4 regions of the Kosakonia beeri genome follow, and region 1 is predicted to be linked to each of the others. Evidence: predicted binding sites of a transcription regulator. Region 1 holds the regulator's gene; each other region holds the start of a gene.

The links. Region 1 encodes Fur, which represses iron uptake genes when iron is present. Its sites were predicted from a motif close to ATAATAATGAGAACNACTATCAA; they were not measured.
Region 2: a site for Fur is predicted at 4,094-4,116, ahead of feoA (ferrous iron transporter A). Genes of this name have one in related genera too.
Region 3: a site for Fur is predicted at 2,586-2,608, ahead of bfd (bacterioferritin-associated ferredoxin). Genes of this name have one in related genera too.
Region 4: a site for Fur is predicted at 1,552-1,574, ahead of zupT (zinc transporter ZupT). Genes of this name have one in related genera too.

Annotation. Positions count from the first base shown of each region.
Region 1 is NZ_CM135106.1:3,408,390-3,416,470, forward strand. Features, by position in the region: gene pgm (phosphoglucomutase (alpha-D-glucose-1,6-bisphosphate-dependent)) at 1-819, opposite strand, end outside; gene seqA (replication initiation negative regulator SeqA) at 844-1,398, opposite strand; gene ybfF (esterase) at 1,581-2,354, shown strand; gene ybfE (LexA regulated protein) at 2,486-2,767, shown strand; gene fldA (flavodoxin FldA) at 2,932-3,462, shown strand; gene fur (ferric iron uptake transcriptional regulator) at 3,750-4,196, shown strand; gene ACUY4S_RS16220 (beta-N-acetylhexosaminidase) at 4,385-7,039, opposite strand; gene chiP (chitoporin ChiP) at 7,086-8,081, opposite strand, start outside.
Region 2 is NZ_CM135106.1:410,030-418,110, forward strand. Features, by position in the region: gene gntX (DNA utilization protein GntX) at 1-300, opposite strand, end outside; gene bioH (pimeloyl-ACP methyl ester esterase BioH) at 339-1,109, shown strand; gene feoC ([Fe-S]-dependent transcriptional repressor FeoC) at 1,169-1,408, opposite strand; gene feoB (Fe(2+) transporter permease subunit FeoB) at 1,420-3,738, opposite strand; gene feoA (ferrous iron transporter A) at 3,769-3,996, opposite strand; gene ACUY4S_RS01960 (Tex family protein) at 4,495-6,837, opposite strand; gene greB (transcription elongation factor GreB) at 6,936-7,409, opposite strand; gene ompR (osmolarity response regulator transcription factor OmpR) at 7,627-8,081, shown strand, end outside.
Region 3 is NZ_CM135106.1:477,303-485,383, reverse strand. Features, by position in the region: gene rplC (50S ribosomal protein L3) at 1-627, opposite strand, end outside; gene rpsJ (30S ribosomal protein S10) at 660-971, opposite strand; gene ACUY4S_RS02310 (prepilin peptidase) at 1,352-1,810, shown strand; gene bfr (bacterioferritin) at 1,807-2,283, opposite strand; gene bfd (bacterioferritin-associated ferredoxin) at 2,356-2,550, opposite strand; gene tuf (elongation factor Tu) at 2,729-3,913, opposite strand; gene fusA (elongation factor G) at 3,984-6,098, opposite strand; gene rpsG (30S ribosomal protein S7) at 6,199-6,669, opposite strand; gene rpsL (30S ribosomal protein S12) at 6,766-7,140, opposite strand; gene tusB (sulfurtransferase complex subunit TusB) at 7,265-7,552, opposite strand; gene tusC (sulfurtransferase complex subunit TusC) at 7,560-7,919, opposite strand; gene tusD (sulfurtransferase complex subunit TusD) at 7,919-8,081, opposite strand, start outside.
Region 4 is NZ_CM135106.1:694,237-702,317, reverse strand. Features, by position in the region: gene ACUY4S_RS03495 (TRAP transporter substrate-binding protein) at 1-288, opposite strand, end outside; gene ACUY4S_RS03490 (hypothetical protein) at 440-598, opposite strand; gene ygiD (4,5-DOPA-extradiol-dioxygenase) at 603-1,391, opposite strand; gene zupT (zinc transporter ZupT) at 1,588-2,364, shown strand; gene ACUY4S_RS03475 (hypothetical protein) at 2,400-2,573, opposite strand; gene ribB (3,4-dihydroxy-2-butanone-4-phosphate synthase) at 2,813-3,466, opposite strand; FMN riboswitch at 3,573-3,722, opposite strand; gene ubiK (ubiquinone biosynthesis accessory factor UbiK) at 3,845-4,141, shown strand; gene ACUY4S_RS03460 (OB-fold-containig protein) at 4,304-4,933, shown strand; gene ACUY4S_RS03455 (flotillin family protein) at 4,952-6,673, shown strand; gene hldE (bifunctional D-glycero-beta-D-manno-heptose-7-phosphate kinase/D-glycero-beta-D-manno-heptose 1-phosphate adenylyltransferase HldE) at 6,716-8,081, opposite strand, start outside.

The DNA.
Region 1 (8,081 bases):
TTTGTCCAGGTGCATAAAACGGAATGTCTGATCAACCTGGTCGTTTACCAGAGTCAGATCCAGCTTGTAATGCTCTGCAATGCGTTTCCAGTACTCAATACCGGAACCACCGAGCGGATCGACGCCGAGTTTCAGACCGGCTTTCTGGATAGCGGCCATATCGACGATATCTGCCAGCCCTTCGATAAACGGCTGCACCAGATCTTTTTCGGTCACATGACCAGACACCAGCGCGGCATCCAGTGAAATGCGTTTGACGCCTTTCAAACCATCAGCCAGCAAGGCATTGGCACGATCTTCCACCACTTTGGTGACATTGGTATCAGCCGGACCGCCATTTGGCGGGTTGTATTTGATGCCACCATCTTCCGGCGGGTTGTGGGACGGGGTAATGACAATGCCGTCCGCCTGCGCGCCGCCGTTTTTGTTATGTACCAGGATAGCATTGGAAATGGCAGGCGTCGGGGTAAAGCCGTTGTTTTCCTGCACCACAACATCTACACCGTTGGCTGTCAGCACTTCGAGCACGGAGATAAAAGCAGGTTCAGACAGTGCGTGAGTATCTTTACCCACATAGCACGGCCCGGTAATACCATTTTTCGCGCGCTCTTCAGCAATCGCCTGCGCGATGGCCAGAATATGCGGTTCGTTAAAGCTGTGGCGACCTGCGCTGCCACGGTGACCGGACGTGCCGAATTTCACCGCATGTTCTGAATTACCAATTTCAGGTTTCAGCACATAGTACTGCGCCGTAAGTTGAGCGACGTTAATCAAATCGCCCTGTTGTGCAGGTTGCCCCGCGCGTGGGTGGTTAGCCATTGCCTGGTCCTTTCAATGCAAGGATTAAATTGTGCCGCAAACTTTCTCAATCAATTCCGCCGGGAATTGCATTGACTGCATGATATGTTCGATCATGCTGCATTTACGGCCCGTATTGGTGTTGGTTATGACCCAATAAGGGGTATTCGGCACCTGTTTCGGCTTGGTCTGGTTGCCGCTCTGAAGCAAAGTCTGCTCATTCGCAGCAAAGTATACGCGGGTGCGCCCATGCAGAGACTCGGTGGATTCCGTAAACCCCTTGTCATCCAGTAAGTAGAGTGTAGACAGCACCAGCAGGAAACGATTCACCGCCTTTTTCTGTTCGGCGTACTCATCAGACAGCAGCAGCTCACGCACGGCGCGGACTTTATCTTTGGCGGTGTTTGCCGGTTTAACCCCTTCAACGGTACTGACCGTACGCGTCTCTTTTACCGGCGCAGGCTGTAACTGCGATGGGGACTGGGCAACGGCGGAAAATTTCAACATGCGCCGTAAAATGTCGGATGCACTCTCACCAATATGCTTTGTGTGGCTGGCAATATACGTGTAGAGCTCATCATCAACTTCGATCGTTTTCATCTTAATCCAGTGCGATATCTAATCTGAATACAAGTGTTGGGATTATAAAGTGAAATCTCAACAGCGGATAGCGTCAAACCAGGGTAGCGGCAAAACTCAGACGATTTCTGAACCTTGCAGCAGGGCGGCAGAATGTTCAACATAATAACCTAACCCGCTTGAGTGAAAAAAAGAACTTTGCCATGAAATTGAATACACGCGCGCTAACTGCACAACATCCGCACAACAATTCTCCTGTTGTCCTTGTTCATGGTCTGTTTGGCAGCCTGGATAACCTTGGCATACTCGCCCGAGACCTGGTTCAGGACCATGACGTATTGCAGGTGGATATGCGCAACCACGGCCTTTCTCCCCGCTCAGACGAGATGAACTACCCGGCGATGGCGCAGGATCTGCGAGATACGCTCGACGCTCATCAGATCGAGAAAGCCACTTTCATTGGTCACTCTATGGGCGGCAAAGCGGTAATGGCACTCACCGCGCTGGCGCCAGAACGCATCGACCAGTTGGTGGCAATTGATATTGCGCCCGTTAATTATAACGTACGCCGTCATGATGAGATTTTTGCCGCCATTAACGCCGTCAGCGAGGCGCACGTCACCACACGCCAGCAAGCCACAGCGATAATGCGTGAAGTCATTAACGAAGAAGGTGTGATTCAGTTTCTGCTGAAATCCTTTGCCGACGGGAAGTGGCGCTTCAACGTACCGGTACTGTGGGATCAATATTCGCAGATTGTCGGTTGGGAAAACGTCCCGGCGTGGGAGAAACCCGCGCTGTTTGTTCGCGGCGGCAACTCACCTTATGTGACCGAAGCATACCGCGACGCGCTGCTGGCGCAATTCCCACAGGCGCGGGCGCATGTTATTGCAGGCGCGGGCCACTGGGTGCATGCAGAGAAACCCGATGCGGTTATGCGCGCAATCCGTCGTTATCTCGCTGAAAAGGCAAACTGATTAAAAAGGCGGCGACCGGTCGTTTGAACGCGCCCGGTCGTTGGCGTGCCCGTTGTGCTGATGTATGATGGCGCGCTATTCAGCCCGGGCTACGACCCGATTGCTTGTATTTCCCGTAGTATGCTTAAACCATGGCTAAAGAACAAACGGACCGTACGACCCTAGATCTGTTCGCGAATGAGCGTCGCCCGGGACGACCGAAGACTAACCCGCTCGCGCGTGATGAACAGTTGCGCATCAATAAACGCAATCAGCTAAAACGCGATAAAGTTCGCGGGCTTAAACGCGTCGAATTGAAACTGAACGTTGAGGCGGTAGACGCCCTCAATGAGCTGGCGGACGCCCGTAATATGAGCCGCAGCGAGCTTATCGAAGAGATGCTGCTTACGCAGCTGCAGGCCTTGCGCGAATAACGAATCCTCCGAATCATCACCTTTATTCATACTTTCATGTGGCATACAGTGCAGTCCGTGGCGATAGCAGTTTCCGCGCACTTCCCTGTTCTGCTATGATTGCCCTTATCTGTGGGCTAAACGCCACCACCATACTCATTAAGTTTCAAGAGGTTATTTTACTCATGGCAATTACAGGCATTTTCTTCGGCAGCGACACTGGCAACACTGAAAATATCGCCAAAATGATTCAGAAACAGCTTGGTAAAGACGTTGCTGATGTTCATGACATTGCCAAGAGCAGCAAAGAAGATCTCGAAGGCTATGACATTCTGCTGCTTGGCATTCCGACCTGGTACTATGGTGAAGCGCAGTGCGACTGGGATGATTTCTTCCCGACGCTGGAAGAAGTGGATTTCAACGGCAAGTTAGTCGCCCTGTTCGGTTGCGGCGACCAGGAAGATTATGCCGAATACTTCTGCGATGCGCTGGGCACCATTCGCGACATTATCGAGCCACGCGGCGCAACTATCGTCGGTCACTGGCCAACGGCGGGTTACCATTTCGAAGCCTCTAAAGGCCTGGTGGATGACGATCACTTCGTCGGGCTGGCAATTGATGAAGACAGGCAGCCAGAACTGACCGCAGAGCGTGTCGAAAAATGGGTAAAACAAGTTTCTGAAGAGCTGCACCTGGACGACATCATCAACGCCTGATGATAATGGTGCAACCTGTAGGTTGCACCGTATTAATAGGTAAAAGCGATGGAAATAATTGCTACAAATTTTTAACTTTTTCCTTCATCGCTGTACAATAAGCCCTGCTAAAGTGGCCTCGCCGCAAGGAGTTTGTTGGCGAGACCACGTTTTAAAAGCTTACTTTACTTGAGGGCTTGCAGTTTTCATTTAGGCATGGCAGTTCTATAATGAGACGCATTATCCCAGGTGCATTCCTATAACTTCCGCTAAGGAAGTGAATCGTATAGCAACAGGACAGATTCCGCATGACTGACAACAATACCGCATTAAAGAAGGCCGGCCTGAAAGTCACGCTTCCTCGGTTAAAAATCCTGGAAGTGCTTCAGGAACCGGATAACCATCATGTCAGTGCGGAAGATTTATACAAACGACTGATCGACATGGGCGAAGAGATCGGCCTGGCCACTGTTTACCGTGTGTTAAACCAGTTCGATGACGCCGGGATTGTGACCCGTCACAATTTCGAAGGCGGTAAGTCCGTTTTTGAACTGACCCAACAGCATCACCACGATCACCTGATTTGCCTCGATTGCGGCAAAGTGATTGAATTTAGTGACGATTCCATTGAAGCGCGCCAGCGCGAAATTGCCGCCAAACACGGCATTCGTCTGACGAATCACAGTCTCTACCTTTATGGCCACTGCGCCGAAGGTGACTGCCGCGAAGATGAACACGCGCACGACGCGAAATAATCGTTCTTCTTACTCTGAGCCAACCTGACGGTTGGCTTTTTTTTGCCTGTTAAACGCCCCTGGATGACACTGCGCTTTCCCGACCGGGAAAACGAAACGTAACACGCGGCCTTCACCGGGAACCGTGTTTATGCGGGAATAAAAAAGCCCGACATGCTTTCGCTGCCGGGCCGGATAATAAGCCTCAACTAGGCTTTGATGCTATCCACGCGGCTCGTGCGCTTACCGTCCGGGCTGGTGGTACGCACGCGTATTTCCCCGCTCACCTGCGGACGTGCCTTATCGTTATAACGCAGCCACTGTTTACCCCCGTCGGTAGAGTATTCCACCACCATTCCAGGGAAACTGGTGTTGGCTTCAAGCACGCCACCTACGACGCGCGCGCCAGGTACCGGCAGGCGGTAATGCACACCCGCTTTCTCCATTTTTGCCAGTTCACGATGCCCTAACAGATTAGCAAAACGCATCCAGTCTTTATCCAGTGCTTTCACATCGACAAGGTGTGTCTCACCGCCTTTGTACTCGCGCCCTGCTTTGTAGTCCTGCTCCCATGCAGCACGGTGCCATGCGCGCTCGGCGACAGAAACCAGTCGTGGATAGATCATGTACTCCATCTGAGCGTCGGTACGTACTACCTCACTCCACAACTGCGCAGAAAGGCCATAAGCGCCTGGCCACGGCTTATCGGATTTCGCACTAAACGGATTACCATCACGATCAACAGAGGTTTCTGCGTTTTGTGGCATGTTGTCCGGCGCGAAGCTGAAGATCTTACGCTCATCACTGAAACGCGTGCCCCAGTAATAGCCACTCTCTTGCGGGTTCACTTCATACGGGAAGTCAAGATAGACGTAATCCGGGTTGGAGACAATGACACGGAAGCCCTTGTTGGCCCAGTCATTAACCGAGTCGAACCCGCCCCAGTAGAGCGTATCCCAGAAGTTAACGTTCACATGATCGGTGGCAAATGCCGACGCATTTTTGGCATCTTTCAGTCCATCCTGCCATGCCTGCATCGTGTCGATACCGCGCGCTTTTACCAGCTTGCTCACTTCAACCCCGAAGTAGCTGGAGAGATGCTCCACGTCAGCCACTTTGCCGTCTTTGATCATCGCCTGGCATGCCTGCGATTTTGCCCACGGCTTATCCTGGTTGCTTTGGTCGATGATGCCTTTGCCTGCTTCGGGAGCTTTCTTGTCGGTATAACCGGTGCCAAGGTAAATATTTTTCGCTTCGTCACCCCCAAAGTGCCAGGTTTGCAGCGGCAGCCCGGCTTCTTTATGCATCTGCTGAATTTCACCCAGAACTTTATCCACAAAGTTACGCGATGAGTCGAGGCAAGGGTTCAGATAGCCAGTACGGTTGTAGAACTGCACCCCCGTGGTGTTGGAGGTGTCTGTAGGATCCAGCAGGCGGAACTGATTCGCGGCTTGCTCGTTGCCCTCTTTCATCAACCGATCGTATCTCGCTTCCATGGCAATCACTGCAGCACGTGCATGCGCTGGCATGTCGATTTCCGGAATGACCTCAATCTGCCGCGCTTTGGCATACTTCAGAATGTCGATGTAATCCGCACGGGTAAAGAAACCGCTGCCGGTGTTATTGCTGTCGGGCCCGGATCCAAGCTGCGGCAACAAGCAGGATTTCTCACTCAGGTCATGGCAACGCTTACTGCCAATGTCCGTTAATTCCGGCAGGCCTGGAATTTCGATACGCCAGCCTTCGTCATCGCTGAGATGGAAATGGAATTTGTTCAGTTTGTAGGCCGACATTTGATCCAGCAGACGCAGCACGGCGTCTTTACTGTGGAAGTTACGCCCGACATCAAGGTGAATGCCGCGGTAGTCGAAGCGAGGCGCATCCTTCGCATCCAGCGTGGCCACTTTCAGTGCCCCGTCAGCCGGGATAAGCGACAACAACGATTGCAGCCCATAAAAAACCCCGGCCTGATCGTAACCGGTGATCACCGTCTCTTTTGCACCAATATGCAGTTTATACGCACCGGAAACCGCCTCATCGCCCTGGAAATCACGCGTAGCTATTTCGCTGCGCACCGGATAACTTCCCGCTTGCACGCCCAGCAACGCAAAACGACTTTTCACCGCGTCCTGCGCATCGCTGCTTAACGCAGAAAGATCCAGCTTCACGCCATTGCTCAGGTCGACATCCTGTCCGTGAATGTTTACCGCCTGCGGCGTAGGAATAATCTGGCCACGCAGGGTGTGCAAATTGAGCGTTTTCACATCACTGTTTTTTGCAAAACGCGCTTCAGCCGTCATCAGGATGTTTTTGTCATCCGCCGTGCGCTTCCACTGCTCGCCAGGCAGGGTGACGAACTGCGTCAAATCTTCGGTGTCGGTATTGGCGATCACTTTCGCCGTCGCCCCTTCGGAAGTGACATACCAACGCGGCAGTACATCGGTTATAAACAGCTGCCAGTATTCATTGATGATGGGGATCTCAACAGACTGTTTCGCCGGAAAACCACTGAATTTGTCGGTCGGCTCCAGTTTATGCAGATCGCCCATAATATGAATGACTTTAAACTGGTCGTTCGCCACCTCAAGGATCGGGCGGATGCTGTGGAAATAAATTGCCCACGCTTTATCTGTTACCGCATCGCCATTATTGGTCAGTGTGATAACGGCTTTGTTGCACGACGCCCAGTCAGCGCCAAGCCTGGCGCAATCGACACCCTTCTGCCCGGCATGGTTATCTTTGATCGCATAATTGAGATGAAACTGGCTGATTGCATCGACAGTGCTTTGACCAGCCAGCGCCATTGGGCTGCTCAAAATGCCCAGCACTGTGCTGGCCAGCAGACTTAAACGTACAGTATTCATGACTTATTCCTTGTATTTTGCCGGGTGCGCCCCGGCAAATAACGCATCAAAAAAGAGTAAACGGCGCGATAACCATAAATTTCACGTCACGCTCATCCTGGAAGATGTTGCCGTAACCGCCGGAGTAACAGGGGATATCGGAGTGGTTGTCATACTGTGTGAAGTGGAGTTTGAACATCGTACCTTTAGCGCGGCCATCCTGCAGGGTGTAGATAGCGTCCAGGCTGTAGGCCGACTCTTTCAGACGGTAGTTCGGATCGTACCAGGCATCCGGTGAGGCCATCCTGGCGGGTTTTGCATCCCAGGCATAGGCGTAAGAAGCCCCCACCGTGAAACCAGGCAGATTCCAGTTTTGCAAATCATACATTGCACCGATGAACAGCGCTTTTTCACCGTTGGCGTTAAAGTCAGAGCGGTTATCCCACCAGACATCCAGGCGACCGTTAGAGGAGGCGTAAGTCGGTGTCATACGTTGCAGAAAGTAGCCCTGCTGACCATCGGCTTTAACCCAGGTCCCTTCCAGACGGAGATCAACCTGCCCAACCTTGTAACCAAAGGTCAGCGCCTGCAACCATGCGGTGCCGTCATAGATATCATTTACCCCGCCATCGCTGACTTTATCGCGGGTGCCATAAAACTGATAACTGGTAGAGAATGGGTTGCCTGCCAGATCAAATTTGTAGCTGGCTTTTGCGAAGTACTGATCGACATACCCTTGTGCCTGGCCAAATGCGGCCTCAAGCATAAAGTTATTTTTGAAGTCATATTTCGCGCCAATGGAGTGCAGATAGTCGACTTTGGTTTTTTTATCGTTCTGATAAAACTTATCCATTTCGATATGCCACGGCGCTTTGTACTCATTGGTCCACATGTATGAGAAGCTCAGCGCACCCGCATCGCCGTAGTCGAGATTCGCCCCTGCTTCGGCCCCCTGATAGGTGCCCGGCATAAAACTCCAGTGCGGTGCGAGCAAAGTTTGCCCGGTTGGCTGAATGTAGCCGGCGCGCGCCCATACCGGGCCGGTTTTGAATTTGGCGGCGGC
Region 2 (8,081 bases), 1.9 Mb from region 1:
AGCTAACAACAGCAGACGGGCAAGCGCGTGCGCGGCCTCCGGGCGTGGCAGAAATTTAAACTGTTGCAGTAAGGTACTGAGCGGCGGTGTGTAATGGCTGACGGCAATCAACTGCCGCCATGGCGGGGGTTTTTGAAGACAACGCCCGCATTCCACCTCTGCGTGCGCGGCAGGTAAACCGCACAAAGGGCAAACTTTTCCGGCGGGTCGCATCGCCCGACTGCATAATGAGCAAATGCCCCAATGACTGCATGCGAGCGGCATTCGGCATAGCCAGCATAAGCCTGGCGCTGTTAGCATGTTGCACCTCCCTGTGTAAAAGAAGAGAACAATAACGGATGAATGACATCTGGTGGCAAACCAAAGGCGAAGGAGATTGTCATCTTGTGCTGCTGCACGGATGGGGACTGAATGCGCAGGTGTGGGATTGCATTATCCCGCAACTGAGTTCGCATTTTACCGTGCACCTGGTGGATCTACCGGGGTATGGCAGAAGCGGCGGATTCGCTGCGCTTTCGCTGCGTCAGATGGCAGACATTGTGTTATCCCAGGCGCCGGAAAAGGCAATTTGGCTGGGCTGGAGTTTGGGTGGGCTGGTGGCAAGCGAGCTGGCGTTACTCGTACCGGAGCGCATGCATGCGTTGGTCACCGTGGCGTCATCGCCATGCTTTAGCGCACGGGATGGATGGGCTGGGATCAAACCAGAGGTACTGGCAGGGTTTCAGCATCAACTTAGTGAAGATTTCCAGCGCACTGTGGAGCGTTTTCTGGCCTTGCAAACCCTGGGCACGGAAACGGCAAAACAAGACGCCCGCGCGCTGAAGAACACAGTATTGTCCCTGGATATGCCTTCGGCAGAAGTCCTGAACGGCGGGCTGGAAATTCTGAAAACGGCAGATTTGCGCACCGCGTTATCAGCGCTTGAGATACCCTTTTTACGCTTGTATGGCCGCCTTGATGGGCTGGTGCCGCGTAAAATCGTACCGCTATTAGATGAGATGTGGCCGCGCAGCAAGTCGATTCTTTTTCCGAAAGCAGCGCATGCCCCGTTCATTTCGCATCCCGCAGAGTTTTGCGACGCGCTGGTGGCACTGAAAGCCAGGCTGTAAAGAGGTGTGGGAACGGGCCTGAGCAGCGGCATGCGCAGGCCGGATACATGTTCCGTTCGTTAACGCAGCGCCCACCACTCGCGAGTGCAGGCGCTTTTCCCTTCCGGGCACTGTTTACAACTCCCGCTCAGGCAGCCGTCAGCCTCTTCCTGGATGCGTACGGCTTTACCCATTGCCTCCATGCGCCCGAGCATGGCATCGATCAACGCACGCGGTGTATGTAGCGTGGCGCTGAGCTGGCTGGCTTCCATCCGCCCCTGCAACGCCAGCATATCTCGCACTTCAAGCAACGAGGCCATTCTCAGGCTCCTTAGTGGCAATCGCCAGTCGGGCTGTCGCAGCAGGTGGCGACCGTTTTACGCGTCGCCAGCAGATTGACGTCTACCCGGCTTCTGGCGCGACGCAGGGTACCTATCACCACAACGTTAAACAGGATCACTGCCAGAATACAGGTCAGGCTGTAAACCGGGTGCTGGTTAAAGGTTGCTACCTGGTAGAACAGGGTTGAGAGCGAGTAAGCGATGTTCAGCCCCCACAACACCGAGAAGCCCATCCAGCCACGGCTGGATTCTCGAGCGATAGCGCCCATCGCGGTGATGCAGGGCACGTAAAGCAATACAAAAATCAGGTAGCTGTAAGCGGCTGCGGCGCTGCCAAATTTCTCACTCATCACGCCCATAGTGCCGGTTTCCATTTCGCCGTCGCCTTTGCTGGCTTCTATCGGGTTCGCCAGCACGCTCAGACTGAAGGTGTCATTCAGGCTTTTCCAGGTATCTGCCAGGGCTGCAGACAGCTCATCCGTCAGGCTGAACTCCGCCGGGTTAAACGCCTGTTGCTGAATATTCTCTGCGGTATAAAGGGTGTTCAGCGTGCCGACCACCACTTCTTTCGCCATTGCGCCGGTGACCAGCCCCACAGTCGCCTGCCAGTGGTCGCCATGCACGCCGATAGGTTCCAGCAGCGGGGTGAAGACGCGGCTAACCGACGCAAGCGCAGAGTCATCAATTTTGTCGACGGTGCGCCCGTCCAGCGAGAAGCTATTCATTGCGCTGAGGAAAATGCTGACAATGATGATCACTTTACCGGCGCGGATCACAAAGCCCTTCAGACGCTGCCAGGTTTGCAACAGCAGGCTTTTCAGATGCGGCACATGGTAAACCGGCAGTTCCATGACAAAGGGCGAGGCTTCACCACGCAGTAAGGTGTATTTCAGCATCAATCCGGTAAGGATCGCCATCACGATGCCCAGCACATAAAGAGAGAAGACGGTGACTGCACCTTGCTGGCCAAAGAAGGCGGCGGCAAAAACCGCGAAAATCGCCAGACGTGCCCCACAGGACATAAATGGCGCCATCATCATGGTGATCAGCCGTTCACGCGGCGCATCCAGGGTGCGCGAACCCATAATCGACGGTACGTTGCAGCCGAAACCGACAATCAGTGGAACAAAGGATTTCCCCGGCAGGCCGAGCGATTGCATCAGGCGATCCATCACAAAGGCGGCACGCGCCATGTAACCCGAGTCTTCAAGGAAAGACATAAACAGGTACATCATGCCCAGTTGCGGCACCAGCGGCAGCACAGTGTTGACACCGCCGCCCAGGCCTTGCGCCAGGAACACGGTTAGCCACGCCGGGAAGTGCAACGTATAACCAAGCCACTGAATACCGTGAATGAAAATCGCCACAGAGCCCGCATCAAAAATCGGTGCGAATGCGCCGCCGATGTTAATGGCGAACAGAAACATCAGGTACATCACAAACAAGAAGATCGGCAGGCCCAGGTAGCGGTTGAGGATCACCCGGTCAACGGCTGCGGTGAAACGGCTTGGCTCTGCGGTCAGGGTGTTACTGACGCTGTCGCAAATGGCGGCAATAGATTGATAGCGTGCATCGGCAATATGCAGTGCCGGATCGTCCATCTCCGTCTGTAAGCGCGATTGCGCCATTTCCAGTTGTTGCGTGTTGATACCGGAATTAGCACGGCTGTAGATATCGCCTTCCAACATCTGCAGGCCCATCCAGCGGCGCTGCTGCCATGGCATTTCAGACGGCATCATCTGCGCCAACGCGTCGGCTTCGCGAGCGAGCGGTTGCGCGTAGTGCACCAGTTCAACGTCGTCATTGGCCTGGTGACGGTCGATCGCCAGTTTTAACGCGCCAATACCGCGACCGCGCGTTGAAACCAGCGGCACCACCGGGCAGCCCAGTCGGGCAGAAAGGGCGGCGACATCAATCCGCACCTGCTGTTTCTCGGCAATATCGAGCATGTTCAGGGCAATAATGCATGGAATACCCAACTCCAGCAGTTGCAGTGTCAGGTAGAGGTTACGTTCGAGGTTGGATGCGTCAACCACATTGATTAACAGGTCGGCATCGCCGTTCAAAATGTAGTGACAGGCGATTTGCTCATCCAGCGAGGTTTGCGCAGAAATCGTTGTCAGAGAGTAAGTGCCTGGCAGGTCAACCAGCGTGACCTGATTATCGGTGGTGGTGAACCCACCTTCTTTGCGTTCCACGGTCACGCCAGCCCAGTTCCCCACACGCTGACGCGCACCGGTTAACTGATTGAATAACGTTGTTTTGCCTGAATTAGGATTACCAATTAAGCCAATGGTTATTTTTTTCATTTTACTTAACTCTCTGTAACGACCAAACGCTTAACGTGAAACGGCTTCCAGTTCGAGGAAGGCGAGATCTTTTTTTCTTAACACCAAATTAACGCGTCGGGTTTCGATATGAATGGGATCGCCCAACGGCGCCACGCGCACCACATTAAATGAGGAGCCGGGTAACATACCTAATGAAAGCAGTTTCTGACGCCAGGCAGGGCTAATATCTTGAGAGAAACCGGTAATTTTCCACGCGCTGTCAGGAGAGAATTGCATAGAACCTACTTATATACGCTGTTAGCCAATATTCATGCTGTGCGCTGTGAGCACAGGCTTAACCGGTGAAGGTGTGGGGGAAGAATCATCTTGCACAATGATAATGAGAATAGTTTTTATCATCAATCATAAAAACAGGCACAACGGGGGAGATAAATATTAATTCGACTCAGTTTTGACGTAGCTCAATATTTTGTTGGGCTGCACTTTGCGCTCTGTTTAATAAAAGAAATGCAAAATTTTATTGCTGCATTTTATTTCAGCCTTAAGGCTTTATTAAGCATGCAGGGTATAAGAAAGAATAAATAATCAGCAAGAAACTCTGGGGTATGAACTTATTATCGATAATTTGGTGAGTTTTTTTGAATATTAATTGGCAGGTAAAATAACAAGTTAGTAATTTTCGGGCTAAAGATCTTCTTAGTGAAATTGTATGTTTTCGAATGTATTGATGAAAAAAACAGCCCTCCTCAGACGCGAGAAGGGCTATGTTAGAGGTTAACGTTTCTTACCCATTGCCGCTGCCAGCGCATCCATCATGGCACTGTTGCCAGCAGGTTGCGCATCGCGGCTGCGCGGGGTTTTCACCGGGCGCGCGTTGTTGCGGTTTCCGGCATCGCGGTTGCCGCTGTTGCTGTTACTACCACGGCGGTTATTGCTGTCGCCTGGCTGTTCATCCAGTCGCATGGTCAGAGCAATACGCTTACGTTGCAGATCCACTTCGAGTACTTTCACTTTCACGATATCGCCGGCTTTTACCACCGTATGGGGATCTTCAACGAATTTGTCCGCCAGTGAGGAGATATGGACCAGCCCGTCCTGATGCACGCCGATGTCAACGAACGCGCCAAAGTTAGTCACGTTGGTCACTGCGCCTTCCAGCACCATACCCGGCAGCAGATCGTTCATCGTCTCAATGCCTTCCGCAAAGGTTGCGGTTTTGAATTCCGGACGTGGATCGCGACCCGGTTTCTCCAGCTCTTTGATAATGTCGGTTACTGTCGGCACTCCGAAACGTTCATCAGTAAAATCAGACGCCTTCAGTTTGCGCAGTTCGTTGCTGTTTCCCATCAAATCACGCAGAGATTGCGCCGTAGCCGCCAGAATGCGTTCCACCACGGGGTAGGTTTCCGGGTGTACCGTCGAGGCGTCCAGCGGGTTATCGCCGTGGTTAATACGCAGAAAGCCCGCGCACTGTTCAAAGGCCTTCGGGCCGAGGCGGCTGACTTTCAGTAACTGCTGACGGTTCTGGAACTGACCATTTTCATCGCGCCAGGTCACGATATTCTGCGCCATCATGCGGGTTAATCCCGCTACGCGCGTCAGTAACGGAACCGAGGCGGTATTCAGGTCAACACCGACGGCGTTCACACAATCTTCGACGACGGCATCCAGCTTACGCGCCAGCTGTGTCTGGCTGACGTCGTGCTGATACTGACCCACACCAATAGATTTCGGATCGATTTTTACCAGCTCTGCCAGCGGATCCTGCAAACGACGAGCGATAGACACCGCGCCACGCAGGGAGACATCCAGATCCGGGAACTCCAGCGCCGCCAGTTCAGACGCGGAATAGACCGAGGCGCCGGCTTCGCTGACTATCACTTTCTGTGCCGTGACTTTCGGGAACTGTTTTTGCACATCCAGAAAGAAACGCTCCGTCTCACGGGAGGCGGTACCGTTGCCAATTGCCACCAGTTCAACGTTGTATTTTTCGCACAGCGCAGCGACCGCAACAGCAGCTTTTGCCGCCTGCCCGGTATGGGGGTAGATGGTGTCCGTTGCGACCAGTTTGCCGGTACCATCAACCACCGCGACTTTCACGCCGGTGCGCAGACCCGGATCCAGCCCCATGGTCGCGCGCAGCCCGGCAGGCGCAGCCATCAGCAAGTCGTGCAGGTTACGGGCAAAGACATTGATCGCTTCGTCTTCCGCACGCTCACGCACCGTGCCCATCAACTCCGTTTCCAGGTGCATTAATATTTTGATGCGCCACGTCCAGCTTACTACGCCTTTGCGCCAGCTATCGGCCGGTGCATTATTCAGGCGCAGACCCAGATGATCGATAATGATCTGCTCGCAATGGCTCTCTTTCGGCGGTTCGTCGAATTGCGGGTCGGCATTCAGCGACAGCTGTAGCACCCCTTCGTTACGCCCACGGAACATGGCCAGCGCGCGGTGGGAGGGGGTGGTTGAAATCGGTTCGTGATGATCGAAGTAATCGCGGAACTTCGCCCCTTCTTCTTCTTTGCCACTGATGACGGTGGCCACCAGATGTGCGTTTTTCCACAAATAGTCACGCACTTTCGCCAGCAGTGCGGCATCTTCGGCAAAGCGTTCCATCAGGATGTAGCGCGCGCCATCAAGGGCAGCTTTGCTGTCTGCCACGCCTTTATCGGCATCGACAAAGGTTGCGGCTAAGGTATCCGGATCCTGTGAAGGATCGGTCCACAGTGAGTCAGCCAGCGGCTCCAGCCCGGCTTCAATCGCTATCTGCCCGCGGGTGCGGCGTTTTGGCTTATAAGGCAGATAGAGATCTTCGAGTTCAGTTTTGCTCAGCGTACCGTTAATGGCTTTCGCCAGTTCATCGCTGAGTTTTCCCTGCTCGCCAATGGACTTGAGGATGGCCTGACGGCGTTCTTCCAGTTCACGCAGGTAGACAAGACGGGTTTCGAGCTGACGCAGTTGCGTGTCATCCAGACCGCCGGTGACCTCTTTACGATAGCGCGCGATAAACGGCACTGTGTTCCCTTCATCAAGCAGGCGAACGGCGGATTCCACCTGTTCAGCCCGGGCCTGAAGTTCACCCGCAATAATGCGGCAGAGCGAATCATTCATCATTTCTTTAATCATCTTCTGCTTAAAAACAGCGTGTAGTTATACGGACTGACGTTGCAAATTGCCAGCCGTGATGGGGACTTCCGGACGCTTCCGGGCTGCTACTTAACGTATTCAATGTGGTTGACATACCAGGTGGCTTCACCGCCCGGTGTTTGCACCACGGCGACATCGCCCTCTTCTTTTTTCAGCAGGGCGCGGGCCATCGGAGAGTCAATGGAGATATAATCTTTGCGGCCAAAAATTTCGTCGTAGCCGACAATACGAAAGCGCAGGGTATCCCCGTCGTCGTTTTCGATTTCCACCCATGCGCCGAAAAAGACTTTGCCTTCCTGCTGCGGTGAGTAATCCACGATTTTCAGATTCTCGAGGCATTTGGTCAGATAGCGCACCCGGCGATCAATTTCACGCAGACGTTTTTTATTGTACTGGTAGTCTGCATTTTCGCTGCGATCGCCAAGGCTGGCGGCCCAGGTCACTTTTTTGGTGACCTCCGGGCGCTCCTGGCGCCAAAGAAAATCGAGTTCCTGCTTCAGTTTGTCGTAGCCTTCACGGGTGATCAGGGGCGTTTTCATGCAATAGCCTTTTCATTTCCTTTTGCACACTTTACAAATAGCTGTGTCTAACGTGCAGATTAATCATGCTTTCTGTGATGAAATGTGCATATAACTTGCTGTTAAATATGCTTTGTAACAATTTCGACTAGAATGTATACCAGATTTCGCTGGTCGTTAACGCGCACTTTTTTAGAATACGGATGCATAATTGTCGGAACCTTTGGGAGTATAAACAATGCAAGAGAATTATAAGATTCTGGTAGTGGATGACGACATGCGCCTGCGCGCATTGCTTGAGCGTTACCTTACCGAGCAGGGCTTCCAGGTTCGTAGCGTGGCAAACGCTGAACAAATGGATCGTTTGTTAACCCGTGAATCTTTCCATCTGATGGTGCTGGACCTGATGTTGCCCGGCGAGGATGGCCTCTCTATCTGCCGCCGTCTGCGCAGCCAGAGTAACCCAATGCCGATCATTATGGTGACGGCGAAAGGGGAAGAGGTGGACCGTATTGTTGGCCTGGAAATCGGTGCTGATGACTACATTCCCAAACCGTTCAACCCGCGTGAATTGCTGGCGCGTATTCGTGCGGTACTGCGTCGTCAGGCGAATGAGCTGCCTGGTGCGCCGTCACAGGAAGAAGCGGTCATTGCGTTTGGTAAGTTTAAACTGAACCTCGGCACGCGCGAGAT
Region 3 (8,081 bases), 2.0 Mb from region 1:
CGCCTTCACAGCTGGTTTAACGATCAGGTCGCTACCGGTTGCACCCGGGACAGCACCTTTAACCAGCAGCAGGTTGCGCTCAGCGTCAACACGTACTACGTCCAGGCTCTGAACGGTTACGCGCTCATTACCCAGCTGACCTGCCATTTTCTTGCCCTTGAACACTTTGCCCGGAGTCTGGTTCTGACCGATAGAACCCGGAACGCGGTGAGACAGGGAGTTACCGTGAGTAGCGTCCTGGGTACGGAAGTTCCAGCGCTTAACGGTACCTGCGAAACCTTTACCTTTAGAGGTGCCAGTTACGTCAACTTTTTTAACTTCAGCAAACAGCTCAACGCTAATGTCCTGACCCACGGTGAATTCTTCGCCGTCAGCCAGACGGAATTCCCACAGACCACGGCCAGCTTCAACGCCAGCTTTAGCGAAGTGACCCGCTTCCGGCTTGGTTACGCGGTTAGCTTTTTTAGCACCGGTGGTAACCTGGATAGCACGGTAGCCATCGTTAGCCAGATCTTTAACCTGAGTAACGCGGTTTGCTTCAACTTCGATAACGGTTACTGGGATAGATACGCCATCTTCAGTGAAGATGCGGGTCATGCCCACTTTTTTACCGACTAAACCAATCATTGTTTCAACCTCTCAATCGCTCGATGACCTGATCAACCCAGGCTGATCTGCACGTCTACACCGGCAGCCAGATCCAGACGCATCAGAGCATCAACGGTTTTCTCGGTTGGCTCAACGATGTCAACCAGACGCTTGTGAGTGCGGATTTCGTACTGATCACGCGCGTCTTTGTTGACGTGCGGGGAGATCAGAACGGTAAAGCGCTCTTTGCGGGTCGGCAGCGGGATCGGACCACGTACTTGCGCACCAGTGCGCTTAGCAGTCTCGACGATTTCGGCGGTTGATTGATCGATCAGACGATGATCAAACGCTTTCAAGCGGATACGGATTCTTTGGTTCTGCATGAGACCAGAGCTCCAATTATTTATAGACGAAAATAATTACTCCTCACACCCATTACGATTGATGGGGGAGTGTAATCGTTCTTACGTAGCCCCCCAATCGGGGGCATTGTTAGCGGCGAAAAGCACCGCTATGGTTCAGATTGAACCACCCGTCATTTACGACAGGCCCGCGCATTATACGCAAATATGCGTCTGGCGCAAGTCCAGTTTAGAAATTAAACAACCTGCGGGCTGGTTCGCAAAGCGAATGCAACTGTAATCGTCCCGCAAAAAAACGCTCGCGGTAATATCCATTTTGATAAAAAGCGCATTTAGCACTGTGTTCCCTATCTGGCACCCTGCCCTCTCAAGATTCGTAAACCTAATCAGGCGTAATCGTTATGCTGTTCTTTGTCTCAGTTTATTTGTGGCTAAACCTGCTTCTTGTCAGATGGGATATTCGCTGTGGTTTGTTGCCGGACCGGTTAACCTGTCCGCTTTTATGGCTGGGTCTCCTCTGGCACTGTACCTCACGTACAATGTTACTCCCCGAGGCCGTGCTGGGTGCTATTGCTGGTTACGTCAGTTTTGCTGCTATTTATTGGGGTTTTCGTTGGCTTTATGGCTATGAAGGGCTTGGATATGGTGATGTTAAATATCTTTCCGCGCTGGGCGCCTGGCATGGCTGGGAAAGTTTACCCGCACTGGTGTGTATTGCCGCCACGCTAGCCTGCGGACTGGTACTGCTCCGGGGGATTGTCTTACGCAGTTTGCAGACAATAAAAAACCCGCTGCCTTTTGGACCATGTCTGGCGGCAGCGGGCTTACTGGTAGGAATTCATACTTTGTTGCAGACTTAATCTTCCACTTTGATTTGCGACTGCAGATAGTTCTGTAGTCCGATTTTGCTGATCAGATCAAGTTCCGTTTCCAGCCAGTCGATGTGATGCTCTTCTTCAGCGAGAATATTGATCATCATGTCGCGGCTAACGTAGTCGTGGACACTGTCCGCATAGGCAATGGCTTCACGCAGATCCTTAGCCCCTTCCAGCTCCAGCCTGAGATCGGATTGCAGCATCTCTTCAACATCTTCACCAATGCCGAGTTTGCCTAAATCCTGCAGATTGGGGATCCCTTCCAGAAATAGAATACGCTCGATATAACGATCGGCGTGTTTCATCTCATCAATGGATTCATGGTATTCGACATCGTTGAGGCGCGTCAGGCCCCAGTTTTTGAACATTCTCGCATGGAGAAAGTACTGGTTTATTGCGACAAGCTCATTTCCCAATAATTTATTGAGATAATTTATGATTTTAACATCACCTTTCATTATGTAGTCCCTCCGCTTCCACTCATTGAAGCGTAGATGGGGCTACAGGGATGTCAAAAAAAAGATAACGCCTCAGGCAATCTCTTTATATTCCGGGATCTGGGTTAACTCGTCCTGCATGATTTCACGTGCGGCACGAATGCATTTTCCACACTGATTTCCGACCGGAACAAACTTGCGAAGCTGTTGAAAGGATTGAGGGTGAAACTGGCGTACAGCCTGGCGAATTTTTTTATCACTTACACCATTACACAAACAAACGTACATGATCACTCCCGTTCAATTTATGCGCAAAAGTGTAAATGAGAATGGTTATGATTACAATAGCACAGACTGTAAAGCTGTGATGTAAGGGCGCACAAAATCGCGAACAATTATTTCTGCCGATGATTCTCAGGCAGCAAAAAGGGCGCCGTAGCGCCCTTTTTAATTCAAAGCTAAATAATTAGCTCAGAACTTTAGCAACAACGCCCGCGCCAACGGTACGGCCGCCTTCACGGATTGCGAAACGCAGACCATCGTCCATCGCAATCGGGTGAATCAGGGTAACAACCATTTTGATGTTGTCGCCCGGCATTACCATCTCTACGCCTTCCGGCAGTTCGATGGTGCCAGTCACGTCAGTTGTACGGAAGTAGAACTGCGGACGGTAGCCTTTGAAGAACGGAGTATGACGGCCGCCTTCGTCTTTGGACAGGATATAAACTTCAGATTCGAATTTGGTGTGCGGCTTGATGGAACCCGGCTTAGCCAGTACCTGACCACGTTCGATTTCTTCACGTTTGATACCACGCAGCAGAACACCAACGTTCTCACCAGCACGGCCTTCGTCCAGCAGTTTGCGGAACATTTCTACGCCAGTACAGGTGGATTTCGCGGTGTCTTTGATACCCACGATTTCAACTTCTTCACCCACTTTGATGATACCGCGCTCTACACGACCGGTAACAACGGTACCACGACCGGAGATGGAGAATACGTCTTCAATCGGCAGCAGGAACGGCTTGTCAATCGCACGCTCTGGTTCCGGGATGTAAGAATCCAGGTGGCCAGCCAGTTCGATGATTTTCGCTTCCCACTCTGCGTCGCCTTCCAGCGCTTTCAGAGCAGAACCACGAACGATCGGGGTATCGTCGCCCGGGAAATCGTACTGAGACAGCAGTTCACGAACTTCCATCTCTACCAGTTCCAGCAGCTCTTCGTCATCAACCATGTCACATTTGTTCAGGAACACGATGATGTACGGAACGCCTACCTGACGACCCAGCAGGATGTGCTCACGGGTCTGCGGCATCGGGCCGTCAGTCGCAGCAACAACCAGGATCGCGCCATCCATCTGAGCAGCACCGGTGATCATGTTTTTAACATAGTCGGCGTGGCCCGGGCAGTCTACGTGTGCGTAGTGGCGAGTCGGGGTGTCATACTCAACGTGAGAAGTGTTGATGGTGATACCACGCGCTTTTTCTTCCGGCGCGTTATCGATCTGGTCGAATGCGCGAGCAGAACCACCGTAGGTTTTAGCCAGAACGGTAGTGATTGCAGCGGTCAGAGTAGTTTTACCATGGTCAACGTGGCCGATTGTGCCGACGTTGACGTGCGGTTTTGTACGTTCAAATTTTTCTTTAGACACGGCTTTATTCCTTACTATAGTGCTCTCCCCTTCTGGAGAGAGCACGGGACTTTGGTTTTAACCCTGAGGCTTATTTACCACGGGCTTCGATTACGGCCTGAGCAACGTTGTTCGGTGCATCATCATACTTCAGGAATTCCATAGTGTATGATGCACGACCTTTGGTCAGAGAACGCAGCTGAGTCGCGTATCCGAACATTTCAGACAGCGGCACTTCAGCGTGAATCTTAACGCCAGTGACTTCAGATTCCTGACCGCGCAGCATACCGCGACGACGGCTCAAGTCACCGATAACGTCACCAGTGTTCTCTTCCGGAGTCTCTACTTCAACCTTCATGATCGGCTCAAGCAGAACTGGTTTCGCTTTCTTAAAGCCATCTTTAAAGGCAATAGACGCAGCCAGTTTAAACGCCAGTTCAGAGGAGTCAACGTCGTGGTAAGAACCGAAGTGCAGACGCACGCCCAGGTCTACTACCGGGTAACCAGCCAGCGGGCCAGATTTCAGCTGCTCCTGGATGCCTTTATCAACGGCCGGGATGTATTCGCCAGGAATTACACCACCTTTGATGTCGTTGATGAACTCGTAACCTTTCGGGTTAGAGCCCGGCTCCAGCGGGTACATGTCGATAACAACATGACCGTACTGACCGCGACCACCAGACTGTTTAGCGTGTTTACCTTCGATATCGGTAACTTTCGCGCGAATCGCTTCGCGGTAAGCAACCTGAGGTTTACCGACGTTCGCTTCAACGTTGAATTCACGTTTCATACGGTCAACGATGATGTCGAGGTGCAGCTCACCCATACCGGCGATAATGGTCTGGTTAGATTCTTCGTCAGTCCATACGCGGAATGACGGGTCTTCTTTCGCCAGACGGCCCAGAGCCAGACCCATTTTTTCCTGGTCAGCTTTGGTTTTCGGTTCTACAGCGATGGAGATTACCGGTTCCGGGAATTCCATACGTTCCAGAATGATCGGATGATCCGGATCACACAGCGTATCACCAGTCGTTACGTCTTTCAGACCGATCGCAGCAGCGATGTCGCCCGCGCGAACTTCTTTGATCTCTTCACGTTTGTTAGCGTGCATCTGTACGATACGACCGAAACGCTCACGTGCACTTTTCACGGAGTTCAGGATGGTATCGCCAGAGTTCACCACACCAGAGTAAACGCGGAAGAAGGTCAGGTTACCTACAAACGGGTCGGTAGCGATTTTGAACGCCAGAGCGGAGAACGGCTCTTCGTCGCTTGCGTGACGCTCAGCCGGCGTATCTTTACCGTCGTCCAGGATACCGTTGATCGCAGGTACGTCAGTCGGGGACGGCAGGTAGTCAACTACCGCATCCAGCATCGCCTGAACACCTTTGTTCTTAAACGCAGAACCACAGGTTACCAGGATGATTTCGTTGTTCAGAACACGCTGACGCAGAGCTTTTTTGATCTCTTCTTCAGTCAGTTCTTCGCCACCCAGGTATTTTTCCATCAGCTCTTCGGAAGCTTCCGCAGCGGATTCGATCAGGTTCTGGTGCCATTCGTCAGCCAGGTCCTGCATCTCAGCCGGGATATCTTCGTATTCGAAGGTTACGCCCTGATCTGCGTCGTTCCAGTTGATGGCTTTCATTTTCACCAGGTCAACAACACCGGTGAAACCTTCTTCAGCACCAATTGCCAGCTGCAGCGGAACCGGGTTCGCGCCCAGACGGGATTTGATCTGACCAACAACTTTCAGGAAGTTAGCGCCCATGCGGTCCATTTTGTTAACGAACGCAATGCGCGGAACTTTATATTTGTTAGCCTGACGCCATACGGTTTCAGACTGCGGCTGAACACCACCAACTGCGCAGTAAACCATTACCGCACCGTCAAGAACACGCATGGAACGTTCTACTTCGATGGTGAAGTCAACGTGCCCCGGGGTGTCGATGATGTTTACGCGATGCGGTTCATACTGCTTCGCCATACCAGACCAGAATGCAGTAGTCGCTGCGGAGGTAATGGTAATACCACGCTCCTGCTCCTGCTCCATCCAGTCCATGGTTGCGGCGCCGTCATGAACTTCACCGATTTTGTGGTTTACACCGGTGTAGAACAGAATACGTTCGGTAGTCGTGGTTTTACCGGCGTCGATGTGCGCACTGATACCGATGTTACGGTAGCGTGCGATGGGTGTTGTACGAGCCATTTGATTCCTCGTTTGTGTCTTTTAGGCGTTCAGAATTAAGTTGCCAAACGGCGGGCGACTTACTTGAAGCGCCCGCCAGTTGACTAAAACTCCGAAGGGATTACCAACGGTAGTGTGCGAACGCCTTGTTGGCTTCGGCCATACGGTGAACGTCTTCACGTTTCTTAACTGCAGTACCTTTGTTGTCTGCAGCATCAGAAAGTTCGTTCGCCAGGCGCAGAGCCATGGATTTATCACCGCGTTTACGAGCAGCTTCAACGATCCAACGCATTGCCAGGGCATTGCGGCGAACCGGACGTACTTCAACCGGAACCTGATAAGTAGAACCACCAACGCGGCGAGACTTAACTTCGACAGTCGGGCGCACGTTTTCGAGAGCGACTTCGAAAGCTTCCAGTTCATTTTTACCAGAACGCTGAGCCAGGGTCTCCAGCGCGCTGTATACGATTGATTCTGCAGTAGATTTTTTACCGTCTACCATCAGGATATTTACAAATTTAGCCAGCAGTTCTGATCCGAACTTCGGATCCGGCAGAATTTTACGCTGACCAATAACACGACGACGTGGCATGGAAATACTCCGTTGTTAATTCAGGATTGTCCAAAACTCTAAGAGTTTAGTTTGACATTAAGTTAAAACAGTTTGGCCTTACTTAACGGAGAACCATTAAGCCTTAGGACGTTTCACGCCGTATTTGGAACGAGATTGCTTACGGTCTTTAACACCGGAGCAGTCAAGCGCGCCACGTACAGTGTGGTAACGAACACCCGGAAGGTCTTTTACACGACCGCCACGGATCAGGATCACGGAGTGCTCCTGCAGGTTGTGACCTTCACCACCGATGTAGGAAGTCACTTCGAAACCGTTAGTCAGACGAACACGGCATACTTTACGCAGCGCGGAGTTCGGTTTTTTCGGGGTGGTAGTATATACGCGAGTACATACACCACGTTTTTGCGGGCATGCTTCCAGCGCCGGAACGTTGCTTTTTGCAACTTTGCGTGCGCGTGGTTTGCGTACCAGCTGGTTAACTGTTGCCATTAAATAGCTCCTGGTTTTAGCTTTTGCTTCGTAAACACGTAATAAAACGACCTCATATAATATGAGGACGCAGAATTTTATGGCTGTGCTGAAAAGGTGTCAAGAAATATACAGCGATCACACATTACCAACGCATCTGAGCGTCATGTTTTATCGCCAGACTCACGAAATCAGTATAGCCAACCCTGGCGACACTGCTCGAAATTTGACCAGAAAGACCACGTGCATCAACGTCTTCACTCAGCACGTGTAGCGATATGGGGGCATTACGCAATAAGTCAATGAAACGCCCGCCTTCCAGTGCCGCCGTCACGCCATCGGACAGCAACAACAGATCGTCGCCCGGGCGTACCAGGCGCAACAGCGCAGCCATATCACACTGCCAGGGCGATTGAGATAACGTATGCAGCATAGGAGCCTCAAAAAGTCATCACGACGGTGTATTCATTAAGTCGCTCACGCAGCGCATCCGGCTCCAGCCGCTGAATCGGCAACACAAATGCCGTCTCCTCGCCCAGTCCTCGCTCACGTAGCGAAGCCGCACATAGCCAGCATTGCTCAATGTCATAAAGAGGCAGAACTTTAAATGTCGCAATGTAGTCCCGTGCCAGGATCCGATCCGGCTGCTGGTTCGCCAGCAGTTGAAAAACGCCATCGCCAACGAAAAACACGCCAATGTCATCCGTCAATGCGGAGGTTGCCAGCAGGGCATCCAGCCCTTCGCGCCCGGCAGAAGAGCCATGCGGAGCAGAGGTAAAAACAAAGGCAATACGTTTCATCAGAACTGCACCACCCGATCGCAGGAAAGCGCCGCTTCTGCCAGCGCGCCCAGTCCGGTCAGCGAAAACCCGGCTTGAAGATTAGCGCCCGGCAACGTCAGACGTTGTGCTTCCATGTCGTCGACAACGCCGCGGCGCAGCGCGGCGGCGACACAGATATGC
Region 4 (8,081 bases), 2.2 Mb from region 1:
CGCAGCGACTGGCGTCATCGAAACGCGGATAATATCAATCGCGCCAATTTGTGCCTGCTCAATAACCTGCTTTTCATCGCCTAATACACCGCCGGGAAAGGTTTTAATATCCAGTCTACCTTCTGTCGCCGCACTTAACTTTTCACCCATATGTTTCACAGCCACTACATTGGGATAGTCGGCCGGGTGTACATCTGCGGCACGAAAGGTTTGGGCGAGTGAAGCATGTGAGATAAATAACAGAGCAGAACTAATACAGACTTTCAGTAAGGTTTTTGCTGAGTTCATATTTCCGTATCTCCAGAGATAATTTTGAGAAAAGTCAGCGCGTCCGCGAACAAAGCGTTCGTGACGTAACAGCAAAATTTTTATGGGTTTGTCTGAGACGGTAGACAATCAGAAGAGTAGTCGTCCGGCGGAGTTCATGCGACGATGATGTTCACAAAAAAGCACGAAATTCAGCACAGCGTTTTAGATTTGCTGAGTAGATCTTTTTATTTTCAAAAAAACCGTATTTCAGAGCTGTTTTTTTGAGATCTGCCTTGTATTTTTCCATTTTTAGGATCAAATCAAAGCAAAATGGCGCATTACGCGCCATTGTTTTAGCCCACCTGCACGGAGAGCATACTTAGCGATCCCATCTCTATCCCGTCCACCGGGACGGATATCGGTTCATTGCCATCCCATGCGCCAAGCACATACAGCAGGGGCAAGAAATGATCTGGCGTCGGGTTAGACAACGCACCGCCTTCATGGTCGAGGTAATTAACCAGCGGGTGCTGCTCCGCCGGCCCCTGCCAGCTCAGGTTCGCTTTCACAAAATCATTAAACGCCGTTGCCCACGGGTAAGGTGTGCTCTCGCCATGCCAGCGGGCGGTACGCAGGTTATGCACCACGTTACCGCTAGCCACCAACATAATGCCTTCATCACGTAACGATGCCAGCTTACGTCCCATTTCCAGGTGCCATGCTGCCGGTTTGGTACTGTCAATACTCAGTTGCACCATTGGAATATCAGCCTGCGGGTACATTTTGATCAATACCCCCCACGAACCATGGTCAAAGCCCCAGGCTTCTTTGTCGAGCGTGACGGGCACAGGCGCCAGTAATTCAACCAAACGCTGAGCCAGCTCAGGGGAACCCGGCGCCGGATAATGCGTGTCATACAACGCCTGTGGGAAACCGCCGAAATCGTGGATAGTCTGTGGCGCTTCCATGGCGGTGACGCCCGTGCCGCGAGTAAACCAGTGAGCGGATACCACCACAATTGCTTTCGGGCGGGGCAGCGTAGTGCCCAGTTGCCCCCAGGCACAGGTATACCTATTATCTTCCAGAACATTCATCGGGCTACCGTGCCCTAAAAACAGTGCTGGCATGCGTGGTGTTGACATGGTGATATCCTTACAGAATGTGACAATTTGATGGGGCTACATTACGCCCTTTCGCTGCAGGAAGAACTCTGATAACCATGATGAAGATCTTCAGTAATTTTGATTGTAAGAAATGCGTAAAGGTGGGCTCTTCGTCTCGCTTTTCATCGGCCAGAGAAATACATTAATGAGAATCATTATCATAAAGGAGTGAGACATGTCGGCCCCCTTGATTCTGACCTTATTAGCTGGCGCCGCCACCTTCATCGGCGCGTTTTTGGGCGTATTGGGTCAGAAACCGTCTAACCGCCTGCTGGCTTTTTCCCTCGGTTTTGCCGCCGGGATCATGCTGCTTATTTCCCTGATGGAGATGCTTCCCGCCGCACTGGCAACGGAGAACATGTCGCCCATGCTGGGCTATGGCATGTTTATTATTGGCTTGCTGGGCTACTTCGCGCTGGATCGCCTGCTGCCACATGCACATCCGCAGGATCTAACGCAGGGCTCGCAAAAAAGTTTCCCGCACGGTATTCGCCGCACCGCTATTTTGCTCACGCTCGGCATCAGCTTGCACAATTTTCCTGAAGGGATTGCGACCTACGTGACCGCCAGCAACGACCTGGAACTGGGCTTCGGTATCGCCTTTGCGGTGGCCTTACACAATATTCCTGAAGGACTTGCTGTTGCCGGACCGGTTTACGCCGCCACAGGATCAAAACGCACAGCGGTGTTCTGGGCGGGGATTTCAGGTCTGGCGGAGATCCTTGGCGGTGTGCTGGCGTGGTTGCTGCTGGGAACGCTGGTTTCACCTGTCGTCATGGCGGCTATTATGGCGGCGGTGGCAGGGATTATGGTCGCGCTTTCAGTGGATGAATTAATGCCGCTGGCTAAAGAGATCGACCCCAATAACAATCCAAGCTATGGGGTTTTGTGCGGTATGTCGGTGATGGGATTAAGCCTGGTCGCCCTGCAAGCAATGGGGATAGGTGGATAACACGCCTGCTGCCCGGGATCGTCGGGCAGCGATGCTTACTCCCCCTGCCTGCTGCCTCTGACTTTCTTCAAATCTTCCATTACACGCTGGTACGCCTGATACAGCGCCTCGCGATCGTGCCGGCAGGCTTTATTGTTGCGTTTAAGCGCATGAATATAGATAACAATGACCAGAACAATAAGCAGTAGCCAATACCAGGAAATAAACATTGCAACCCCATCTAACCGTTTGGCAAAAATAGCAGTCGTAATCAAAATATTACTTTTAATTTAATGGGTTATCCGAGAATAAAACCAATTTTCTCGCCATCCACAATGATTACCACTTTATAAGTAGAGGGGTGAAATTTCAATGCGTGAGTACCAGAAGCTCGCCAAAGTTTGATACAGAACAGGCAAAAAAAATCCGAAGCGGGTGGCTTCGGATTTATTATTATGCCGCGGGAGTATTAGCTGGCTTTACGCTCATGCTCCAGGCGATACGCCACCAGATCTTCAATGGTCACGACCGCCATATTATGTTGTTTAGCGAACGCAATGCACTCTGGCGCGCGCGCCATGGTGCCGTCATCATTGGTCAGTTCGCACAACACACCTGCAGGTTTAAAACCCGCCAGCGTGACTAAATCGATAGTGGCTTCAGTGTGACCGCCGCGGGTCAGCACACCGCCCGGCTGCGCACGCAGCGGGAAAACGTGGCCAGGGCGATTCAAATCAGCTGGTTTCGCGCCATCCGCAATTGCTGCACGAACCGTCGTGATACGGTCAGCGGCGGAAACACCAGTCGTCACACCGTGTGCCGCTTCGATGGTCACGGTAAAACCGGTGCCGTAAGCGCTGGTGTTGTTTTCGACCATCATCGGCAGATCAAGCTGTTTACGGCGCTCTTCGGTCAGGCACAGGCATACAATGCCGCTGCCGTGGCGAATGGTAAGCGCCATCTGCTCAACAGTCATGGTTTCGGCGGCGAAAATCATGTCGCCTTCGTTTTCACGATTCTCGTCATCGAGAACCATCACACCACGGCCTTCGCGTAGTGCAGCAAGCGCATTTTCAATGCGTTGGAATGGCGTGCCAAAAGAAGAAAGCAGCGTCTGATTCATGGTAAAAGACCTCAATAAAGTTATGGTTACCAGAATCAGGGCAGTCTTAGGAGTGTCGCAATGCGGCAAAAAAATAACGCGAGCGGGCATCATTGCCCGACAGAATCGTTACTCTCTCCCATCCGGACTTTAACCGTCGGCCCCGGAATTACACCGGATCTGCTGACCTTCAGGCGTTAGCCTGAAGCGCTCGCGGGCTTTCAGCAACTGCTGATTTACCGCCGGTGGGGAATTTCGCCCCGCCCTGAGAATAAGCGGGATAACTATAACGCCATTGATTACCTTCGGCAATGCATAAGCTTCAAACAATTCTGGTTTATCACCTGGTGTTATCACACTACAATAAGTGCATGAACCTATCCGAACAGGGAACCCAAAATGATTGACCCAAAGAAAATTGAACAAATTGCGCGTCAGGTTCACGAATCCATGCCGAAAGGGATCCGTGAGTTCGGGGAAGACGTCGAGAAAAAAATCCGCCAGACGTTACAGGCGCAGTTAACCCGCCTCGATCTGGTCAGCCGCGAAGAGTTCGATGTACAAACGCAAGTCCTGCTGCGCACGCGCGAAAAACTGGCGTTGCTGGAACAGCGTCTCAGCGATCTGGAAAATCAGGGCCGCACGGCAGAAGTCAAACCCGCACCGGCGATCCCGCCCGTCGATTCTCAGCAGTAAGCACAACGGGCCTTACGGCCCGTTGTTGTCTCTGGCCCACCGGCGTCCTGTCTTGCGGCCTATCTACCAATTATGACGGGTATTTAGGCTTTGCATGCTCAAAGCACGCGGGATAGCATAGTCTGGTGAGGATGATGCGGTGAAACCCCCAGAGAGCGCAGGATGCAACTACTTTCCGAATATAACAGCCCCTATTTATTTGCCATTTCGCTCGTCATATTTATTGGCCTGCTGGAAGTTATCTCGCTTATTTTCGGCAGTATGCTTTCCGGTATTATCGACACGCATATCAGCGACTCCGATTTCTTTAGCTCTGGCCACATCGGTCAGGCCCTGCATTACCTGAATATAGGCCGAATCCCCTCATTGATTATCGTGTGTCTGCTGGCGGGCTATTTTGGTCTGCTCGGCATTCTTATCCAGCATGGCTGGATAACGTTGTGGCAAACGCCGCTGACGAACCTGTTGCTGGCACCTGTTTGCTTCCTGCTAGCCTGCGTAGCCGTGCATTACACCGGGCGGACCATCGCGCCCTGGCTGCCGGTTGATGAGAGCAGCGCAATTACCGAAGATCGCTTTATTGGCAAGATGGCGATGATTACGGGTCATAACGCAACACAGGGCAGCCCATGTGAAGGCAAATTCACCGACGAATTTGGCCAGACGCATTATTTACTGCTGGAGCCAGAAGCAGGACACACATTTCACAAAGGCGACAAGGTGCTGATAATTTGTCGCTTATCCGCAAGTCGCTATTTAGCTGAACCCAATCCCTGGCCAAATCATTTGTAAATCCAAGGAACAACAACAATGGAAAGTATTATTAATACACTGCCCTCAGGGGTTTTTGCCGCGTTAGTGGCCGCAATTGTCATTCTGGTGGTGGGGATTATTTTCGCCAGGCTGTACCGCCGGGCTTCTGCCGAGCAGGCGTTTGTTCGTACCGGCCTGGGCGGGCAAAAAGTGGTAATGAGCGGCGGTGCCATCGTAATGCCGATCTTCCACGAAATCGTCCCTATTAATATGAATACGCTGAAGCTCGAAGTGAGCCGCTCGACTGTCGACAGCCTGATCACTAAAGATCGTATGCGTGTCGATGTGGTCGTCGCTTTCTTTGTGCGGGTGAAACCCACAGTTGAAGGGATCGCCACCGCAGCACAGACGCTCGGCCAGCGTACGCTGTCGCCGGAAGATTTGCGCATTCTGGTGGAGGACAAGTTTGTCGATGCACTGCGTGCTACCGCCGCACAGATGACCATGTACGAGCTGCAGGACACGCGTGAAAACTTCGTGCAGGGCGTGCAGAACACCGTGGCGGAAGACCTCACCAAGAATGGTCTGGAGCTGGAAAGTGTCTCGCTGACCAACTTTAACCAGACATCGAAAGAGCACTTCAACCCGAATAATGCCTTTGATGCCGAGGGCCTGACCAAACTGACGCAGGAAACGGAACGTCGCCGTCGCGAACGTAACGAAGTGGAACAGGATGTGGAAGTTGCCGTCCGCGAAAAAAACCGTGACGCGCTGGCACGTAAGCTGGAAATCGAACAGCAAGAAGCGTTCATGACCCTTGAGCAGGAACAGCAGGTGAAAACCCGCACCGCCGAGCAAAATGCCAAAATTGCGGGCTTTGAAGCGGAGCGCCGCCGTGAAGCCGAGCAGACACGCATTTTTGCCGATCGGCAGATCCAGGAAAGCGAGATCGAACGTGAACAGGCAGTGAAAACCCGTAAAGTCGAAGCAGACCGTGAGATCAGGATCAAAGAGATCGAGCAGCAGCAGGTCACGGAAATCGCTAACCAAACCAAAGCGATCGCCATTGCGGCGAAATCAGAACAGCAGTCACAGGCGGAAGCGCGCGCCAGCGACGCACAAACCGACGCGGTTCGTGCGCAGCAAAACGTGGAAACCATGCGTCAGACTGCCGTAGCCGATCGTGCCAAACAGGTCGCGTTAATTGCCGCCGCGCAGGACGCCGAAACCAAAGCCGTTGAGCTGACGGTACGCGCCAAAGCGGAAAAAGAGGCAGCGGAATTGCAGGCTGCCGCCATTGTGGAACTGGCAGAAGCAACGCGGAAAAAAGGCCTTGCAGAAGCCGAAGCGCAGCGTGCGTTAAACGATGCAATTAACGTACTTTCCAACGAGCAAACCAGTCTGAAATTTAAACTGGCGCTGCTGCAAACGCTGCCAGCGGTCATTGAAAAATCCGTTGAGCCGATGAAATCCATCGACGGTATTAAGATTGTACAGGTGGACGGGCTTAACCGGGGTGGCGCAGTCGCTCAGGGCGCAACGCTGAGCGCGGGCGGGGGTAATCTTGCGGAGCAGGCACTCTCTGCGGCGCTCTCTTACCGTGCACAGGCACCGTTGATTGACTCATTATTGCAGGAAATCGGTATCACCGGCGGCTCACTCTCTGCGCTGTCGGAACCGTTGAAAAACACAGACCACGCTGCAGCTGCGACCGAAGGCGTGGACGTGGCAGTGAATGATCTGCCGGTCGAACCGGCAACACCGGCTGCAAATCAGTAATAAAAAAGCCCTCGTTAAGAGGGCTTTTTATTATCTTCGCCGTTACTGGCTGTCTTTCTGGATCTTTTTGATGATATTGGTGGTTGAGCAACCGTCTTCAAAGTTGAGTACCAGCACTTCACCGCCGTTAGCCCACACTTCTTCGCTGCCAGCAATTTGCTCCGGTTTGTAGTCACCACCTTTGACCAGCAGGTCTGGCAGAATGCCTGCAATCAGGCGCTGCGGCGTGTCTTCTTCGAACGATACCACCCAGTCCACTGCTTCCAGAGCGCTCAGCACAATCATGCGTTGCTCGAGCGAGTTTACCGGGCGGGTTTCGCCTTTCAGGCGTTTGGTGGAGGCATCGCTGTTCACCGCAACAATCAAACGATCGCCCAGCTTGCGCGCATTCGCCAGGTAGGAGACGTGCCCGGCGTGCAGAATGTCGAAAACGCCATTGGTCATCACCACTTTTTCGCCGCGCTTACGCGCCGCCGCGACAGCGTCTTTCAGGTCCTCTTCCGTCATCACGCCAAAACCGGTTTCCGAACGGCCACGTACGGCGTTCTCCAGCTCGATGGGGGAAACCGTCGAGGTACCCAGCTTGCCGACCACGACACCTGCAGCAGCGTTTGCAAAGTAGCATGCCTCTTCCAGCGAATTGCCCGCGGCGAGCGTTGTCGCCAGCACGCCAATTACCGTATCGCCCGCACCTGTGACGTCATACACTTCCTGCGCCTGGGTCGGCATATGCAGCGGCGCTTTGCCCGGCTGCAACAGCGTCATACCCTGTTCTGAACGTGTCACCAGCAGCGCAGAAAGTTCGTAATCGGCAATCACTTTCATGCCGCGTTCAACGATCTCATCTTCGTTTTTGCATTTGCCCGCCACGGCTTCGAACTCAGACAAGTTTGGTGTCAGCAGCGTCGCACCGCGATAACGTTCAAAATCGGTGCCCTTCGGATCGATTAACACCGGAACGCCGGCTTTACGTGCCAGCGCAATCATCTGTTGCACGCTGGCCAGCGCGCCTTTAGCGTAGTCAGACAGCACCAGAGCGCCAATATTACCCAGCGCCTGGCTGATGCGTTCGTGCATCGGCAGCGGATCAACGCCTTCAAAACCTTCTTCAAAATCCAGACGGATCAGCTGCTGATTGCGGGACAGCACGCGCAACTTGGTGATCGTCGGGTGTGTCGGAACAGAAACAAAGTCGCATTTGACGTTAACATCTGCCAGCGCTTTACCCAGCGCGCGCGCTGCATCGTCAATGCCGGTCAGCCCGACCAGACGTGCTGTTGCGCCCAGCGACGCAATGTTCATCGCCACGTTTGCTGCGCCGCCAGGGCGCTCTTCGATCGTATCGACCTTCACCACCGGCACCGGCGCTTCCGGCGAAATACGGCTGGTTGGGCCATACCAGTAGCGA